3 regions of the Pseudactinotalea sp. Z1732 genome follow, and region 1 is predicted to be linked to each of the others. Evidence: riboswitches for the same ligand, from Rfam matches in the RefSeq annotation. Region 1 holds a riboswitch; each other region holds the start of a gene.

Region 1 (6,190 bases):
CAGTTCCGATGCCCACATCGACCAACCGCTCCCGCCCGCTCCGGCCGCGGGACCGGTACGCCCGGCGTCCTCGGCCTTCGCGGTGGTCGGCGTGCTCCGCCCGTCCATCGCCTCACCCGGCAACGTCGAACCCCTCCCCGGTCAGCGCGACGAACCGCTCCTCGAGCGTTTCGCGCACGACGCCGAAGCCTCTGAGCCGTACCCCGCCGGCGACGAGTTCGGCCGCGATGGTCTCCGGTAGGTGTCGCTCCTGCAGAACGGCGGTGACGACGGCGACGCGTTCCGGCGTCGAGGAGACCGGGGGCGTCGCAAGGTCGGTCGCCGCGTCCGCAGCGTTCCCCGTCCCCGGTCCCTCGTCGTCGGAGGTGCGCAGTCCGATCCGGGACAGCACCGCGCGGGCGCACTGCGGGTCGGGCGTGACCACCCGCACCCGCGCCTGCCCCAGATCCTGCAGATCGGCCAGGCTGCCCTGGGCGACTAACCGGCCTCGGCTCATCACTCCGACATGGCTGCAGGTCTGCTCCACCTCGGCCAGCAGGTGGCTGGAGACCAGCACGGTCGCCCCCTCCCCGGTGAGGGACCGCACCAGCGTCCGCACCTCCCGGGTGCCCTGCGGGTCCAGCCCGTTGGTCGGTTCGTCGAGCACGAGCAGTTCCCGTGGCATCAGGAGGGCGCCGGCGATCCCGAGTCGCTGCTTCATGCCCAGGGAGTAGGCGCGCACCCGCTTGGTTCCGGCGTGACTCAGACCGACCTTCTCCAGTGCCGCCGCCACGCGGGTCTCCCGGGTGCGGGGCGGGGCGGCAGGGTTGGCCGCATCCAGGCGCCGCAGGTTCGCCGCACCGGACAAGTAGGGATAGTGCGCGGGTCCTTCCACGAGGGCGCCGACTCGTGGCAGGACCTCACCCAGGCCCTGTGGCATGTGGTGCCCGAGCACGTGCGCGGTGCCGGCCGTGGCCGAGGCCAGCCCGAGCAGCAGTCGGATCGTGGTGGTCTTGCCCGAGCCGTTGGGCCCGAGGAACCCGAACACGCTTCCGCGCGGGACCACGAGGTCGAGGTCGTCGACGGCCTTGTGCGTACCGAACGTCTTGGTCAGGCCCTCGGTGCGGACGGCGAGTTCGGTCACGACCCGGCGAGGGACTGCAGGTACTCCGGGGTGACGGCACCGATCAGGGCCTGCCCGTCGTCGGTTACCAGCACGGACAGCAGGTTTGTGGACAGCAGACGCCCGGCGCCGGTGTCCTGGGTGAGTTCGCGCACGAGTGGATCATCCAGTGCGCCGGATTCGTCCACCGGTAGCACCAGGACCGCGTCCCAACCCTGCCCGATCACCACGTGGTCGTCCGGCTTCTCGGGTGCCCCGGTCCCGGCCCCCTCCGGGCACGGCGGGAGCTCCACCTCCTCCACGCTCGCCCCGGCGGGCGGGGTGAAGTCGAAGAGCGTGGCATCGGGGGGCTCGAACGTGATCGCGCTGTACTGGGCCCGAACCGCCGGTTCGTCCTGGCCGCGGGCGTGCACGGTGACGCCCAGCGGGAAGCCCGTCTCTGCGTCGACGGCCAAGGCCACCTGCTCCACCAGGGAGTGTTCGCTGCCGGGCGCCAGCACCAGGGTGTAGGCCGAACGCCCGGCCACGCGTTCGCCCGCGCCGACGGTGACGTCGGTATCGGTCTCCAGGGCCTGCAGAACGTCGGCGGCGACCTCATCCGGTGTGGGGACCGGCCCGGGGCCAGGCGGCTGGCCGCCGTGGTCGAACCAGGAACCGTGTGGCCCCTGGCCGGGGCGGCACACCTCGTCGCCGGGTGCCGGCAACGCCAGGTGGGTGGCGGCATTCTCACGGGAGTCGTAGAACCACACCTCCTCCTCGGTGCGGATCACGTTCCGTTCGGCCAGATCGTCCAGCACCTGGATGCGCCCCTGCTGCCCGTCGACGTAGACCCGTGCGGTGTGCTCGCCGGTCAGCAACTCCAGGACCTCACCCACTCCGGAGCCGCCGCGCTGCCCGGCGTTCTCATCACCGGCGCCCTGGGTCTGCTCCGGTGCGGCATCCTCAGCGAGATCCGGTGCCGGCATGCCGCCGCGGTTCCCGTGGCCGAAGGCACCATCCAGGCCGGACAGATCGGGCAGTCCGAGTTCGGTGCTCGTCTGGAACTCCCCGGAGAATGCCTCCACCGAGTGCTCGGCCACCATGGTCAGGACGTCCTCGGGTGACTTCTCGGGCAGGTCGGCCGAATCGGCCTGCGCCGCGAGCCCGACCCCGCCCGCGATCACGACGCCGACCACTGCGGCCGGTAGCCAGCGGTGCCATCTGCGGGTCATCGTGACCTCCTTGAGAGTGCTGGTTCGACCATACGCCCCGCCGTGGCCGCCGACCAGTACTCACCATTCCCGGTGCGATAAGGCGCCCGCGGCGGGTACGGACCTCGGCTGAGCGTTGCTCAGAGTTTGGAGAACATCGCCTCGAAGGAGGGGACGTCGTCGTACAGGTCGCCCGGGCGGGTCTCGTCCCGGGCCGCCACGAGTTCGGCGAGTTCGCGACCGGCCCGGCTGATCCGGGCCGGGAGCGGATTGACGTCGTCGGCCTGACCGGACCAGTCGTCGGTGGCGACGAACACCGCGGTGGTGACCACGTCGGTCCGCAGGTAGGTGAACATCGGCCGGATCGCGTACTCCAGCGCCAGGGAGTGCCGCGCGGTACCGCCGGTGGCCCCCAGCAGTACCGGCATCCCGGTCAGGGCCTCCTTCTCGATGATGTCCACGAAGGACTTGAACAACCCCGACGCTCCGGTGGTGTAGATCGGGCTGACGGCGATGACGCCGTCGGCGGCGGCGAGGCGCTCCAGCACTCCCTTGAGGTCTCCGGAGGGGAACCCGGACAGCATCGCGTTGACGGTGTCGTGGGCGTGGTCGCGCAGTTCCACGACCTCCACCTGCGCCTGGACGCCGCGGGCCTTGAGTTCACTCACGGCGGCCTCGACCAGCCGGTCGGTGAGCAGCCGGGTCGAGGAGGGCTTGTTCAGGCCACCGGAGATGGCGACGATCGTGCGGGTAGTCATCAGGGGTGAGTCCTTTCTTCAGAGTCCGAACGCGGCGCCACGCTGGGCGGCGCCGGCGGCGGCGGTAGCGACGTCGTCCTCGGCTCGGCGGCCGGTCCAGCGGTCCTCGCCGGCCACGTGCTGGCCCTGGGACGTGCCGGCCTCGGCGACCTGGGCCACCCGGTCGGCGTGGCTGGGCGGGTTCGAGGGGACATGCGCGGGACGGGCTGCCTCGTTGATCTCGCGCAGCGCCGGCACGATCTCCTCGGCCAGGATGTCGATCTGCTCCAGCACCGTCTTCAACGGCAACCCGGCGTGATCGATGAGGAACAACTGCCGCTGATAGTCGCCCACGTGCTCGCGCATCGTGGCGTAGCGGTCGATGATCTGCTGCGGTGAACCCACGGTCAGGGGGGTCTCGCGGGTGAAGTCCTCCATCGAGGGTCCGTGACCGTAGACCGGGGCGTTGTCGAAGTAGGGCCGGAACTCGTTCCACGCGTCCTGGGAATTCTTCCGGGCGAAGAACTGTCCGCCCAGGCCCACGATCGCCTGGTCCGCCTTGCCGTGGCCGTAGTGCTCGAAGCGCTTCCGGTAGAAACTGACCATCTTCTTGGTGTGGTCGATCGGCCAGAAGATGTTGTTGTGCAGGAACCCGTCGCCGTAGAAGGCGGCCTGCTCGGCGATCTCGGGGGTACGGATGGAGCCGTGCCACACGAACGGCGGCACCCCGTCCAGCGGGCGGGGGGTGGCGGTGAAGCCCTGCAGCGGAGTGCGGAACTTCCCGTCCCAGTCCACCACGTCCTCGGTCCACAGGCGGCGCAGCAGGGCGTAGTTCTCGATCGCGAGGTTCACGCCCTGGCGGATGTCCTGGCCGAACCAGGGGTAGACCGGGCCGGTGTTACCGCGGCCCAACATCAGGTCCATCCGGCCGTCTGCGAGCACCTGCAGCATGGCGTAGTCCTCGGCGATCTTCACCGGGTCGTTGGTGGTGATCAGGGTGGTCGCGGTGGACAGCGTGATGTGCTTGGTGGTCCCGGCCAGGTAGCCCAGCATCGTGGTGGGCGAGGAGGCCACGAACGGCGGGTTGTGGTGTTCACCGGTGGCGAAGACGTCCAACCCCGCCTGATCGGCGTGCTGGGCGATGGTCATCATCGCCCGTACCCGCTCGGTGTCGTTCGGCGTGTGACCGGTGCTGGGGTCAGTGGTGACGTCACTGACGCTGAAGATTCCGAACTGCATGGTGCAGGCCTCTCAAGAAACTCGATGCATTTGCATATACACCCCTACAAACATCACCGCCACCGGATCTATTCCGGCACACTGCCGCCCTCGAGAACGAGCGTTGTGGTCGACGGCGACGTTCCTACCACTCGCCCTCGACCGCCAGGGTCGCCCTCGGCGGTGGTGGTTGCGGTGAGGGCGGCGTGGGTGGCGGCGGGGGGGCGGCCGGTGTGGGGTGACCCGACCTTCTGCGGGGTGGGGTTGTTAGACTCGGAGATCACGACACGGGGTGCCGCCCACCGCGCGGCTGAGATGACACCCGTCGAACCTGCACTAGTTCGTACTAGCGAAGGGAATGTCCATGACTGATGTCTCCGGTCACACCGAATCGGTAGGCCTTCCGGAGGCGGTCGACGTGACAGAGCAGGCCGCGCACCTGCTGCGAGCCCTGCGGGAGCACAGCCCGTTGGTGCACAACATCACCAACCACGTGGCTACGAACTTCTCCGCCAACGCGTTACTGGCGATCGGGGCGGCACCGGCCATGGTGGACACGGCCGAGGAGGCGGGGGTGTTCGCCCCGATGGCTTCCGGACTGCTGATCAACCTGGGCACGTTGTCCCATCAGCAGCGCGACGCCGGCCGGGCGGCGGTGAGCGCCGCGAGCGAAGCCGGCACCCCGTGGGTGCTTGACCCGGTGGCGATCGGAGCCCTGCCGTTGCGCACCGGTTTCGCCGCCGAACTGCTCGCCGCCGGGCCCACGGCAGTGCGCGGCAACGCCTCGGAGATCATCGCACTGGCAGGCGCCGGGGCCGGTGGGCGCGGGGTGGATTCCGCAGACGACACCGACACAGCCGCCCCGGTCGCCGCAGCCCTGGCCCGCGAGACCTCGATGGTGGTGGCGGTCTCCGGTGCGCGTGACCTCATCACCGACGGGTCAGCGGCCATCAGGGTCGATAACGGCCACCCGCTGCTCACCCGGATCACCGGCGCCGGCTGCGCACTCGGCTCGATCATCGCCGCGATGCTCGGTGCCCGTGGGACCACCAGCGCGCTGACCGCGGTAGCCGCCGCGCACGTGGTCTACGGCATCGCCGCCGAACAGGCTGCCACCGACGCTCACGGCCCGGGCACGTTCCTGCCCGCGTTCCTGGACGCACTGGCCGGCATCACCCCGGAGCAGGTGATCGAGCAGGCTCGGGTCGAGGTGCTGGCGGCACCGGCGCCGGACCCGCAGGAGGCCTGAATGCAGCCGGGCATCTACCTGGTCACCGACCGCGAGTTGTGCGCACCGCGCGGCGTGCCCGCCACGGTGGCAGCCGCGGTGGCCGGGGGGGTGCACACCGTGCAACTGCGGGACAAGGAGGCCGACCTGGACGATCACCTGCGTCAGTTGACGCACCTCGCCGAGGTGATCGATGGCCGGGCGCGCCTGCTCGTCAACGACCGGCTCGACGCCGTCGTCGCCGCACGCAGCCGCGGCCTGCCGGTGCACGGGGTGCACCTGGGGCAACTCGATGACGCAGCGGTCGCGGCCCGTGCGGAACTGGGACCGGAGGCGATCGTCGGTCTCACTGCCAATACAGTCGCGCACCTAGAAGCCGTCGCCGCCCTACCCGGGGGCACCGTCGACTACCTGGGAGTGGGGGTGATCCGGCCGACGACGACGAAGACCGACCACCCGGACGCGCTCGGTATCGAGGGGTTCGGCCGGTTCGCCGCCCGGACGCCGCTGCCGTGCGTGGCGATCGGCGGCGTGCGGCCCGAGGACGCCGGGCCGCTGCGGCGGGCCGGGGCCGGCGGGGTGGCAGTGGTCTCGGCGTTGTGTGCGGCGCCGGATCCCGAGACGGTGGCCCGGGGGCTGCGTACCGACTGGGACGCCGCAGGATCCGGCCCGGGCAAGGCCGGCGCATGAGCATTCCGCGCGTCTTGTCCATCGC
Region 2 (6,190 bases), on a different contig from region 1:
CGTATCGTCGAAACATGACCACCACCGCCCCACCGAGCAACCTGCTGCACGGCACCTTTGCCCGTGAGTTGCCGGAATTGGCTGTGCCGTGGCAGGCCGAGAAGGCCCCCGAGCCCCGGCTGGTCGCGCTGAACGACACCCTCGCCGGTGAACTGGGTCTGGACCCGGAGTATTTGCGCAGCCCGGCCGGCCTGCGGTTCCTGCTCGGCAACGAGGTGCCCGAGGGCGCCACCCCGGTTGCCCAGGTCTACGCCGGCCACCAGTTCGGAACCTATGTGCCGCGGCTGGGTGATGGCCGGGCCCTGCTCCTGGGGGAGGTCACCGACAGCCACGGCGACTTGCGTGACCTGCACCTGAAGGGCTCGGGGCCCACCCCGTTCGCCCGCGGCGGGGACGGGCTGGCCGCGATCGGCCCGATGCTGCGGGAGTTCCTCATCAGCGAGGCGCTGCACGCTCTCGGGGTGCCGACCACCCGGTCGTTGTCGGTGGTGGCCACCGGCAAGGCGGTGATGCGTGAGCGTCCGCTGCCCGGTGCGGTCCTGGCCCGGGTGGCGGACAGTCATCTGCGGGTGGGCACGTTCGCCTACGCCCGCTCCACCGGTGATGAGGATCTGCTGCGCCGTCTGGCCGATCACGCCATCACCCGGCACCACCCGCAGGCGCGCGAGGCTGAGAACCCCTACTTGGCCCTGTTCGAGGCGGTGTTGGCCGCGCAGGCCGAGTTGGTCGCGAAGTGGATGCTGATCGGGTTCGTGCACGGGGTGATGAACACCGACAACACCACCATCTCCGGGCAGAGCATCGACTACGGTCCGTGCGCGTTCATGGACGCCTTCGACCCGGGCACCGTGTTCAGCTCCATCGACGCCCTGGGTCGCTACGCCTACGGCCGCCAACCACAGATCGCGCAGTGGAACCTGGCCCGGTTCGCCGAGACGCTGCTGCCGCTGATCAGTGCGGACCAGGAGCAGGCCGTCGAGTCGGCCACCGCGGCGCTGAACACCTTCCCGGCGGTTTACTCCGCCGCCTGGACGCGCGGCATGCGCGCCAAACTCGGACTGGAGTCATTCACGCCCGACGACGACGCAACCGACCTGATCAGCGACCTCACCTCGCTCCTGGGTGCTTGGGGTGTGGACTACACCTCCTTCTTCCGCCACCTGACCACAGCGGCCGGCGGGGACGCGGGCCCGGTGCGGGCGCTGTTCGAGGGTGCGGGTGGGGATGACGTTCCGGCGCCGACACTGTTCGGCGACGCCGATAGTGACCAGGTTCCGGCACCGACGCTGTTCGGCGACGTCGATAGTGACCAGGTTCCGGCACCGACGCTGTCCGGCAGTGCCGGTGGCGATGGGGTTCCGGCCCCGGCATCGCTCGACGGTAACGGAGGCGACGCGGCGTCATCGACCGAGCGGCCTGCCTTCGAGCCGTGGCTGCAACGCTGGCTCTCCTATCGCCCGGACGCGAGCGTGATGGCCCAGGTGAACCCCATCTACATCCCGCGCAACCACCTGGTCGAGGAGGCCCTCGCCGCTGCCGGCACCGCGGACCTGGGCCCCTTCGAGGAATTGCTGGACGTGATCACCCAGCCCTTCACCGAGCGCCCGGGACTGGAGCGCTACACCGAGCCCGCCCCGGCCGAGGCCGCCCCGTTCGTGACCTACTGCGGAACCTGACTTCCCAGGTCACGTACCCATCCGGGCGCGTTGTTAGGGTCGGGACATGTTTGAAGCCGCCGCAGGAGGCCTCGTGGTCGTCGTCTTCGCGCTGGCGTGGCTGGCGCTCATCGTCGCCGCGCTCATGTCCATCGCGCAGTCGCGCAACTACACCTCCGGAATCAAGGCGCTGTGGGTGCTGGCCGTGTTCGCCCTACCCTTCCTGGGCCCTTTGGCCTGGTTCCTCATCGGCCGCCACTCCTACGGCTAACAACCCACCAGCCCCCCACCCGGCCCCAGCCCCAGCCCCCGGCCCCCAGCCCCCGGCCCGCGACTTCCGGCCCCAGCCCCCGGGCTCCCGACTCCCGGCCCCGGCCCCCGGGCTCCCGACTCCCGGCCCCGGCCCCCGGGCTCCCGACTCCCGGCCCCGGCCCCCGGGCTCCCGACTCCCGGCCCCGGCCCCCGGGCCCCCGACTCCCGGCCCCAGCCCCCGGGCCCCCGACTCCCGGCCCCGGCCCCCGGGCCCCCGACTCCCGGCCCCGGCCCCCGGGCCCCCGACTCCCGGCCCCGGCCCCCGGGCCCCCGACTCCCGGCCCCCGGCCGGGGGATGACGGGGTGGGCGGGGGCGATGGGCATGGTTGAGGCAGGGGGTGGGCGGGTATGCACAGGGGGAAAACTGTGTCCACAGGTGCTGACCTGCAGCCGCTATGGGCGCAGGGGATTGGTGCTTACTGGCGTCATGCGCACGGTGCCGATCCCGGAGGGCCTGCTGCGGTACACCCGCTGGCAGTGCGGCCTCATTTCGACCGCGCAATGTCGGGCTCTGGGCATCAGTGCCGACCGGTGCGCCACCCTGGTGGCTCGCAGGATGTGGCAGCGGGTCGTACGCGGCGTCTACGACACCGAGCCGGACCGTCCAACGAACTTCGACGTGGCCCGGCGCAAGGCCGCCTGGACCGGCCTGCTGGCGATGGGTAAGAACGCCATCGCCGTGGGTTGCTGCGCCCTGGCCCTGCACGGGGTCGCCGGACTGCCCCAGCAGTTGACGCCGGAGGTAGCAATCACGGGTGGGCGCTGGCTGCGGGGACCGGTCGGCGTCGTCGTGCGCCGATATCGCGACGTACCGGTCCGGGTCCGGTACGCCGGCTGGCAGGTGAGCGACGTCCCCACCGCGCTCGTCCACGCTCTGCCGCTCCTGCGACGTGATCACGGGGTGGCCGTAATCGATTCGGCCCTCAACCAAGGGCTCATCAACACCAGCGACCTCACCGACGTCCGCCGGCGACTGCAGGGGCGGCGCGGTGCCGCTCGGGTCGGCTCGTGGTGGCCGCTGGTGGATGGTCGCGCCGAGTCGCCATTAGAGACGTGGGCACGGCTCGACTGCCATGACCACGACCTGCCACCGGATCAACTCCAGGTGGTGTTGCGCGATGCCACCGGTACGTTCATCGGGCGCGGTGACATGGGGTGGCGGCGCCGTGACGGCGGTTGGATCATCGTCGAGATGGACGGACGCCAGGTCCACAGCGAACCCGAGGCGCTCTTCCGGGACCGGCAGCGCCAGAACCGGTTGCTGGCCGAGGCGGATGCCACCATCCTGCGATTCACCAGCCGCGACCTGCGTCCCTCGGGCACCATCGCCAACCAAGTCCGCCAAGCCCTCACCCCCACCTCACCCACCCCCACCCCCTAACCCCAGCCCACCAGACCCCGCCGAAGTCAGCATTGATCGGCTGAACCTGCAGGTAGAACCGACTAATGCTGATTTCGCCGGTAGGCGCCCGAGGCCGATCGGCACCCGAGTGGACAGCGCCGGTCCGCCACGGTTAGCGTCGAACCAACCCCCGGGGAGCGCGCAGAGCGCTGAGAGTGCGGAGAGTCCGCAGACCCGTCCACCTGATCCGGTTCGTACCGGCGTAGGGAGTTGGGCACCCGCCGATGAGCATCGGCGGCTCATGAGGTACCCCGGGGCCGGAGGACACCGATGAGCACCACCGGCCACGGCAGCACGGAGAAGGTCGCCACGACCGGCACCAGCGCGGCCACCCCACGCGAACTGGGCGTCGGGATGCGATTCAGCATCCACCCGCACACCGACGACTTCGTGCGCGTGATCCTGGACTCCCTCACCGAGGTGGAGGCGAGCGGCGTCGCCGAGGGGCTGGTGATCGAGACCGACGAGGTCAGCACATACGTCGGTGCCCGGGCGGTGCCGGCCGAACAGGACCTGGCCGGTTACCTCGTGGCTGCCATCGCCGCCGCCTCCCGGCACTCCGGTGGCGGGCACGTCGCCGCCCATGTGCTGTTCTCCCGCGGTTGCCCGGGCGAACGTACCTGCGACCTGACCTCCACGATCCTGCCCGAGGTGGCCCCGGTGCGCCTGGAACCCACCGGAATCGAGGCGGTGGCGCAGTGGTCGCTGTACCCGCTACTCGATGGTGGGGACGATGCCGGCGAACACATGTCCATCATCGAGGCGGCCATCACCCGAGCGCAGGAGCGCGGCGTTGCCGCCCCAGCGGCCCACTACGCCACCAAACTCACCGGTGACCTCGCGGAGGTGGTGGCCACCGCCGTCGACGCGTGGGCCCAGGTGGGCACCACCGTCCCGCACGTGGCGACCCACCTGACCATCTCGGTTGGCTCACCCACGCGGGCCCGCGGGAGGTAACCGCGCCAGACCAGTTCACGAGGGCCCGTCCGCCTCGCGCACTGGCCGTGTGGGGTACGCGCTCAGGGAGCCCCGCCGCGCACCGTGGTGACCAAGTCGGTGAGGCTGGGCGTCGCCGGGGTGGAGGCGAACCCGAACCGCACCGGCGGGTCGATCGGAACCATCGCGCCCAGGTCCGTTCCATCCCACGAGGTACGAGCACCGGCGAGACGATGGAGGTCGCTCGCGCCGTAGTACTCCCTGCGCCCACCCCCGGCCGAACCGCGGGTACGCACCCCTGGCAGGGCCACCCGCGCGACCGGATCGGTCAGGAGGGTGAACCAGGGCGCACCGGCCACCGCAGCGGGCAGCGCGCGCAACAGCCAACCCACCGCTGCCCGCTTGCCGATCTGCACGGTTGCGGACAGCGGGCCGGCTTCGATCTGCCACCGCTCCCCCGCCATGGTGGGCACGGTCCGCGGCAGCGCCTCGGCCGGTACGGGCGGCTGGGAGGAGCCGGGATCTGCCATTCCCCACGCAACGGCGTCACGCGCACGCGCACCTGCCGGGGGCCTGGGTGCATACCGGTGCACGGTCACGTTCGCGGGCTCGACGGCATCGAACTGGTACGTGGCCGAGACGAACTCGGCGACCTCCGTCGATGGCGCCAGCAGCACTCGATGCCCGTGCGGATGCTGCACCATCACCCCCGCGAATGGCCCCAGCGGAGTGGTGTGCCAGTTGCCCACGACGAACCGGGTTCCACCCGCGGTCCCCCACCCGGCGATCCGACCGGAGAACCTCCAGGTGCGGGGCGAAGCGGAGCGGGTCATACCCCATGGTCCATCGGCGGGCGCCGGTGCACCAACCGCAGCGCGGTCACTCGGAGCAGCAGTTACCCGGTGCACCTACCCACCCGGAGCACCGGCCCACCCAGAACACCGGCCCACCCGGACCACGCGCCAAGCCCAAGCCGCCGGCGGACGCGCCACCCGCGCCGCCCCGCGCCCGCCCGCGCCGCCCAGCGCCCGGACCGCCGCCCGGACTAACCCCCGAGCAGCGTTCCGATCGGACCGCGCACGAAGTAGAAGACGAACATCAGCGAGGTCACCCACATCAGCGGGTGCACCTTGCGGATCCGGCCGGCACCCACCTGGATGATCACGTAGGCGATGAACCCGGCGCCCATCCCCGCGGCGATGGAGAAGGTCAGCGGCATCATCAGGATGGTCAGGAACGCCGGGATCGCCACCTCGGTGCGCTTCCAGTCGATCCCGGTCACCTGGGCCATCATCAGGAAGCCCACCAGCACCAACACCGGCGTAGCCGCTTCGAAAGGCACCAGCGCCACGATCGGGGAGAACAGCGTGGCCAGCAGGAACGCGATGCCGACCACCACGCTGCTCAGCCCGGTCCGGGCACCCTCACCGACACCGGCTGCGGATTCGATGTAAGCGGTCGCCGTCGAGGCCGATCCCGCGCCGCCGGCGATGGCACCGAAGGAGTCCACCACCAGGATCTCTCGGGTCCGCGGCGGGTTGCCCTGCTCATCCAGCAACTTGGCCTCGGCGCCCACGGCCACCATCGTGCCCATGGTGTCGAAGAAGTCGGCCAGCATCAGGGTGAACACCAGCAGCAGGACGACGACGATGCCGACCTTCTCGATCGACCCGAGCAGGGAGAAGTGGCCCAGCAGGGCGAAGTCGGGCAGCGAGATGATCTCACCGCTGATCTCGGGCGGGTTGAGCTGCCAACCCCAGGGGTTGTCCTCCGAGGCCCGCCCCACGTTCAGGAACGCCTCGGCGAGCATCGCCAGGCCGGTGCCGACCACGATCGCGATCAGCAGCGCCCCGCGAACCTTGCGCACCCACAGGATGCCGGCGGT
Region 3 (6,190 bases), on a different contig from region 1:
ATCGGACTCGTCCTGGACATCCTGCGGACCCTGGGTGCCGAAGTGGACCGTCAGGGTGAGGCCGAAGGGCGGGCCGCCCCCGACGTCGCGCACGACTCCCCCCGGTCTGCGGTCGGTGACGCCGACGTGCTGGACGACCTGAGAGCCGGCGTAGGGGGTGCGGGCGGATGATCGAAGCGAGTCCGAGCCTGGCCCTGGTGATCGCGGTCGGCGTGCAGTTCGGTGCCGGGGTGTACCTGCTGCTCGAGCGGAGCCTGACCAGGGTGCTGGTCGGCATCTACCTCATCGGCAACGGAGTGAACCTGATGTTCTTGCTCGCCGGCGGTGCCGCCGCGAGCCCTCCGCTGCTCGGGTCCGGGCCACAGGAGGAGATGGCCGATCCGCTGCCGCAGGCGATGGTGCTGACCGCGATCGTGATCAACCTGGGGCTGACCGCGTTCGTGCTGGCCATGGCCTATCGCACGTGGCAGTTGCACGGCCACGACGAGGTGCAGGACGACCTGGAGGACCGCCGACTGGCTCAGCGCCTGGAACGCGGTGAACTGGACACCCGCGACGACGACCTCGGGGTGAGCCTGGCTGTCGAGGCCGCCGAGGCCCGTGACGAGACCGAGGAACCGGGGATCGAGGAACAGCCGTCCCCGTCCACCCCGAACGTGAGCGCCGACGACTCGTCAGCCGAGGGCCCGGGTGGAGCAGTCCCCGGCGCCCCCGACTCGAAGGGGGGCGCCACATGAACTGGCTATTACCGATGCCGGTGATCCTGCCCCTGTTCGCTGCCGGCTTCGCCCTGGCCATGGCACGCCGTCCCAAAGCACAGTTGGCGGCCTCGGTCACCACCTTGACCGTGGTCCTGGGGATCGCGATCGCGTTGGTGGCGATCACCCACGCCCAGGGACCCCAGGTGGTCAACCTCGGCAACTGGAGCGCCCCGGTGGGCATCGTGCTGGTGGCCGACCGGCTCTCCGCGCTGATGCTGGTGGTCTCCGCAGTAGTGCTGCTAGGGGTGTTGCTGTACTCCGTGGCCCAGGGTCTCGCCGACGGCGATGAGGGCGCCCCGGTGGCGATCTATCACCCCACCTACCTGGTGCTGGCCGCCGGTGTGTCCAACGCCTTCCTCACCGGGGACCTGTTCAACCTGTTCGTCGGGTTCGAGATGTTGCTCGCGGCGAGTTACGTGCTGCTCACCCTGGGTGGCACGGGCTCGCGGATGCGGGCCGGGTCGATCTACGTGATCGTGTCGCTGCTGTCCTCGATGCTGTTCCTCATCGCCATCGCGATGATCTACGCGGCCACCGGCACGTTGAACCTGGCGCAGTTGAACGTGCGCCTGGCGGAGATCGATCCGAATGTCTCCCTGGTGCTGCAGATCCTGTTGTTACTGGCCTTCGGCATCAAGGCGGCGGTCTTCCCGCTGTCGATGTGGCTACCCGACTCCTATCCCACAGCCCCGGCACCGGTCACCGCGGTCTTCGCCGGGCTGCTCACCAAGGTCGGCGTGTATGCCATCATCCGTACCCAGACGCTGCTGTTCACCGACGGGCGGATGGACACGATCCTGATCGTGGCCGCGATCGTCACCATGGTGGTGGCCATCCTCGGCGCCGTGGCCCAGGACGACATCAAGCGACTGCTGTCCTTCACCCTGGTCAGCCACATCGGCTACATGGTGTTCGGAATCGCCCTCGCGAATCAACTCGGCCTGTCCGCATCGATCTTCTACGTGACCCACCACATCACCGTGCAGACGGCATTGTTCCTCGTGGCAGGGCTGATCGAGCGCAGGGGTGGCAGCACCTCGTTGGAGCGCCTCGGCAGCCTGACCAAGGCCGCACCGGCGCTGGCGATCTTGTTCTTCATCCCAGCGATGAACCTCGGTGGAATCCCGCCCATGTCAGGGTTCCTGGGCAAAGTGGGTCTGGTGCAGGCCGGCATCCAGCACGATTCGTCCCTGGCGTATGTCGCGGTGGGCGCGAGCCTCGTGACGTCACTGCTCACCCTGTACGCGGTGGTGAAGGCGTGGAACAAGGCGTTCTGGCAGACGGCCCCCCAGCCTCTGCCAGAGACCGACGTACCTCGCAGCATGTTCGCCCCCGCAGCGGTCATCGCCTCGATCGGAGTGCTGCTCGCCGTCGTCGCCGGTCCGTTGTACGCCTACACCGACGCGGCCGCGCGGGACCTGCGTGCCCAGTCGCCCTACGTCTCGGCGGTGCTGCCCGACGGCGAACGTGGCGAGGGCATCTCCCACCAGGTGGAGCCCGAATGAGAACCCAGCCTGCCCACCCGTCCGCTCCGACCGGCCTGAGCGCTTGGCTGAACCGATGGCCGATGCTGCTGTGGATGACCGCGCTGTGGGTGCTGTTGTGGGGTGACCCGACCCTGGCCAACGTGCTGGCCGGGTTCGGCGTCGCGGTGCTGCTGGTGCTGTTGACACCGATGCCCGCGGTCGGATACGCCGGCCGGGTGAGTATTCCCGGGGCGGTGTGGCTGATCGCCCGCTTCATCGTCGATGTGCTGCTCGCCTCGGTGGAGGTGTCGAAGATGGCGCTGCACCCGCGCCGGGGCCCCGAGGGCGGCGTCATCCGCATCCGGCTGCGTTCGGAGTCCGACCTGATCCTCACCCTGACCGGGGTCTTCACCTCACTGGTTCCCGGTTCGATCATCGTGGAGGCGCATCGGCTCACCGGCACCCTCTACGTGCACGTGCTCGATCTGCCCACCAGCGGGGGTGTCGAGACCTTCCGCCGGCAGGTACTCCTCCAGGAGCGGCGCCTGTTGTACGCCCTGGCCAACCAGGAAGACCTGGCCCGTGCCGGATTGCCGCGCCGGCGCTGGTGGGGTGGGCCGGACCGGGCAGCGCTGGATCCCGGCCCTGCCGGGCGCGCTGCGGGGGCCTCCGATGGCAACGCTGGGGAGGTGGACCGATGAGTGCGCCGGTGTTGTGGATCTGCGGGATCCTGGTCGTCGGAGCGGTCCTGGTGGCGCTCTTCCGCGTGGAGCGCGGCCCGAGCATGCTGGACCGGATCGTGGGCCTTGATGTGGTGATCGCGGCCCTGATCGGCACCGTGGCCCTGTGGTCGGCCACGACCGGACGGGTGGACCTGGTGCCGTTGCTGACGGTGATGGCAATCGTCGGGTTCGTGGCGGCGGTGACCCTGGCGCGGTTCGCGGCCGCAGAGCCGGAGGATGAGGGCCGGATCCTCAGCGAAGAGGAACTCCAACGGCTCGAGGCAAGGCATGCGCTGGATGACGATGCCGAGGAGGACGAGCGATGAACTCGGAACTGCTGCGCGAGATCGTCGCCTCTGCCTTCTTCATCACCGGCAGCGCGCTCGTGATGGTCGCAGCGATCGGGATGGTCCGGTTCCCGGACCTGCTGTCACGGTTGCACGCAGCCACCAAACCTCAGGTGCTCGGCATCATCCTGATGATGAACGGGCTGGCCCTGACGCTGGGATCCTGGCAAGTGGGTTGGAAGGTGCTCCCGGTGATCATCTTCCAACTGGTGACCGCTCCGATCGCCGCGCACATGGTGGGCCGCGCAGGGTACCGCACCGACAAGGTGCGTTCAGACCTGCTCGGAGTCGATGAACTCACCGAGGACCTGGAGGCCGCGCGCGCCGAGATCGAGGACACCCAGGCCTGAACGTGCCGGTGCCGGCCTCGCGCTGGTCAACGAGCGACGTCGCCGCTGGACAGCCACTTGTGGGCGCCGCGGCTGGCGTAGGCGCGGACCAACGCCACCAGCGCGCTGGAGATCGCCGCGAAGAGCACGATCTCAGCGATGGGCATGCTTCCGTCCTTGTCGTCGGTTGGTGGCTCATGACCGGTGACGCTCTTCCAGGCGGTCCCGAGGACCTTGTTCGCGACGAGGCCGGCGACGATGGTGGCAACGGCGGTGACGACTCGCTCCATGGCAGATCTCCTTTACGACGACTGCACCCAGCGTAGCCGTCCACGATCCTCGCGCGCCCGTCGGCCGCACCGGCCGACGGGGTGTAGCCTCGTGGGTGCGACAGGGGAGCGTCGGCCGAGTCAGGTGCGGCGCTGAGAGTGCGGCCACCCGCAGACCCTCGAACCTGCTCCGGTTAGCACCGGCGAAGGGAGTCGAGCATCTCTCCCGTGGCGTCGCGCCGCGGACCCCTTCTCACATCACGCTGAGGAGGAAGAATGAATCACCACACCATGTCTCGCCGCCGGCCCGGGCGGGTCGGCCCGGACCCCGGGCGGATCGGACACCTTGCCGCGTTCACCGCCCTGGCACTGGCCGTGGCCGGCTGCACGGTGGGCGCCGGGAACGACAACCCCGACACCCCCACTGACGACGACGCGGACTCCACCGCAGTAGGGGAGGGCGAGACCACCGGCGGCGAAGGCACGGTCCAGGTGGTCACGCACGACTCGTTCCACGTCTCGGAGGATCTGATCAGCCAGTTCGAGTCCGACTCCGGCTACACGCTGTCCTTCAGCGCACCCGGTGACGGGGGAGCCCTGGTGAACCAGCTGATCCTGACCAAGGACGCGCCCCTGGGCGACGTCGCCTACGGCATCGACAACTCCTTCGCCTCCCGCGGCATCGCCGAGGACGTCTTCAGCCCCTACACCTCCGCTGCGCTGCCCCCGGCCGCCGAGGACTACCTGATCGACGGCGGAGACGAACTCACACCGATCGACGTGGGCGATGTGTGTCTGAACATCGACACCGCCTGGTACTCCGAGGCCGGAGTCGCCGAGCCGTCCGACCTGGCCGACCTGACCGGGCCCGACTACGCCGACCACGTGGTGGTGACCAACCCGGCCACGTCCTCACCCGGCCTGGCGTTCCTGTTGGCAACGGTCGCCGAGTTCGGGGACGGCTGGACGCAGTACTGGCAGGACCTGGCCGACAACGGCCTGCTCGTCGTCGACTCCTGGTCCACCGCCTACTCCGAGGAGTTCTCCGGCTCGGTCGGGCAGGGCCCGCGCCCGGTGGCGTTGTCCTACTCCACGTCGCCGGCCTTCGAGGTCGGACCGGACGGGGAGGACCCGACGACGACGGCGATGCTCACCTCATGCTTCCGTCAGGTGGAGTACGCCGGGGTGCTGGCCGGGGCGGACAACCCCGAGGGCGCCGAGGCGTTCATCGACTTCCTGCTCAGCGACGCCGTCCAGGCCGACATTCCCGGCCAGATGTACATGTACCCGGTCAACCACGACCTGGAACTCCCGCAGGAGTGGACCCGATGGGCCCCCCTCGCCGAGGAACCGTTGACGGTGGACCCGGCCGAGATCGATGAGAACCGTCAGGACTGGATCCAGGCTTGGACCGACATCGTGATCGGCTGAGGATGGGAGCCAGCACCGCCCGGCCCAGCCCGGGACGGCCCAGCCTGACCCGGCCCAGCCCGGCACGGCCCGGTCCTGTCCGGGTCTGCGTGGCCGGGCGTTGCGCTGCCGCCCGGGCGGGTCTGCGCACCACGTCAACCTGTCGGTCGCGGGCCGCCGGGCAGGACGGGTCCTGAGCATGGCACGGTGGCTGCGAGGTTGGGTCTGGGTGCTCGCGGCCGCCGTGCCGCTGGTGTTCCTGGCCATCTTCTTCGCCTGGCCGGTGACCACCTTGGTGTTGCGCGGTTTCGTGCCGGACGGGGCGTGGGACCTCAGCGGCTTCACCGAGGTGTTCGCCCGCCCGCGCACCTGGCGGATCCTCTTCCTCACGATCGCGCTGGGGGTGCTCGGCACCGTCTTCTCGGTGCTGCTGGGCGTTCCCGGTGCCTATGTGCTGTACCGGCGCACGTTCCGCGGCCAGCGGATCCTGCGGGCATTGATCACGATCCCGTTCGTGCTACCCACCGTGGTGGTGGGGGTGGCGTTCCGGGCCTTGCTGGCCGCTGACGGGCCGCTGGGATTCCTGGGCCTGGATCGCACCTTCACCGCGATCGTGCTGGCGCTGGTGTTCTTCAACTACGCGATCGTGGTGCGGACCGTGGGCGGGTTCTGGGAGCGTCTGGACCCGCGCACCGAGCAGAGCGCCCGGGCGCTGGGCGCCTCCCCTGCGCGCGCCTTCTGGTCTGTGACAATGTCGGCGCTGACCCCGGCAATCACCTCCGCCGCCTCGGTGGTGTTCCTGTTCTGTTCCACTGCGTTCGGTGTGGTGCTGGTGCTGGGCGGGATCCGGTTCGGCACCATCGAGACCGAGATCTGGATCCAGACC

Evidence for each region. Region 1 has a riboswitch for thiamine pyrophosphate ahead of thiM (hydroxyethylthiazole kinase). Riboswitches for the same ligand answer to the same signal wherever they lie in the genome.
Region 2: linked by a shared signal. The riboswitch ahead of ACPL7H_RS11925 (YkoF family thiamine/hydroxymethylpyrimidine-binding protein) and the one ahead of thiM (hydroxyethylthiazole kinase) in region 1 are both predicted to bind thiamine pyrophosphate.
Region 3: linked by a shared signal. The riboswitch ahead of ACPL7H_RS01885 (thiamine ABC transporter substrate-binding protein) and the one ahead of thiM (hydroxyethylthiazole kinase) in region 1 are both predicted to bind thiamine pyrophosphate.

What each region holds. Positions count from the first base shown of each region.
Region 1 is NZ_JBMPQC010000003.1:362,718-368,907, forward strand. Features, by position in the region: gene ACPL7H_RS08930 (ABC transporter permease) at 1-108, opposite strand, end outside; gene ACPL7H_RS08935 (ABC transporter ATP-binding protein) at 113-1,123, opposite strand; gene ACPL7H_RS08940 (LolA family protein) at 1,120-2,313, opposite strand; gene ACPL7H_RS08945 (FMN reductase) at 2,433-3,050, opposite strand; gene ACPL7H_RS08950 (LLM class flavin-dependent oxidoreductase) at 3,069-4,268, opposite strand; TPP riboswitch at 4,526-4,623, shown strand; gene thiM (hydroxyethylthiazole kinase) at 4,612-5,496, shown strand; gene thiE (thiamine phosphate synthase) at 5,497-6,165, shown strand; gene thiD (bifunctional hydroxymethylpyrimidine kinase/phosphomethylpyrimidine kinase) at 6,162-6,190, shown strand, end outside.
Region 2 is NZ_JBMPQC010000005.1:255,363-261,552, forward strand. Features, by position in the region: gene ACPL7H_RS11910 (protein adenylyltransferase SelO) at 15-1,676, shown strand; gene ACPL7H_RS11915 (PLDc N-terminal domain-containing protein) at 1,723-1,926, shown strand; gene ACPL7H_RS11920 (hypothetical protein) at 2,395-3,348, shown strand; TPP riboswitch at 3,491-3,597, shown strand; gene ACPL7H_RS11925 (YkoF family thiamine/hydroxymethylpyrimidine-binding protein) at 3,640-4,326, shown strand; gene ACPL7H_RS11930 (hypothetical protein) at 4,389-5,138, opposite strand; gene ACPL7H_RS11935 (NCS2 family permease) at 5,351-6,190, opposite strand, start outside.
Region 3 is NZ_JBMPQC010000001.1:395,802-401,991, reverse strand. Features, by position in the region: gene ACPL7H_RS01920 (Na+/H+ antiporter subunit A) at 1-171, shown strand, start outside; gene ACPL7H_RS01915 (Na(+)/H(+) antiporter subunit C) at 168-737, shown strand; gene ACPL7H_RS01910 (Na+/H+ antiporter subunit D) at 734-2,266, shown strand; gene ACPL7H_RS01905 (Na+/H+ antiporter subunit E) at 2,263-2,928, shown strand; gene ACPL7H_RS01900 (monovalent cation/H+ antiporter complex subunit F) at 2,925-3,275, shown strand; gene mnhG (monovalent cation/H(+) antiporter subunit G) at 3,272-3,646, shown strand; gene ACPL7H_RS01890 (DUF4235 domain-containing protein) at 3,673-3,915, opposite strand; TPP riboswitch at 4,008-4,123, shown strand; gene ACPL7H_RS01885 (thiamine ABC transporter substrate-binding protein) at 4,171-5,325, shown strand; gene ACPL7H_RS01880 (ABC transporter permease) at 5,504-6,190, shown strand, end outside.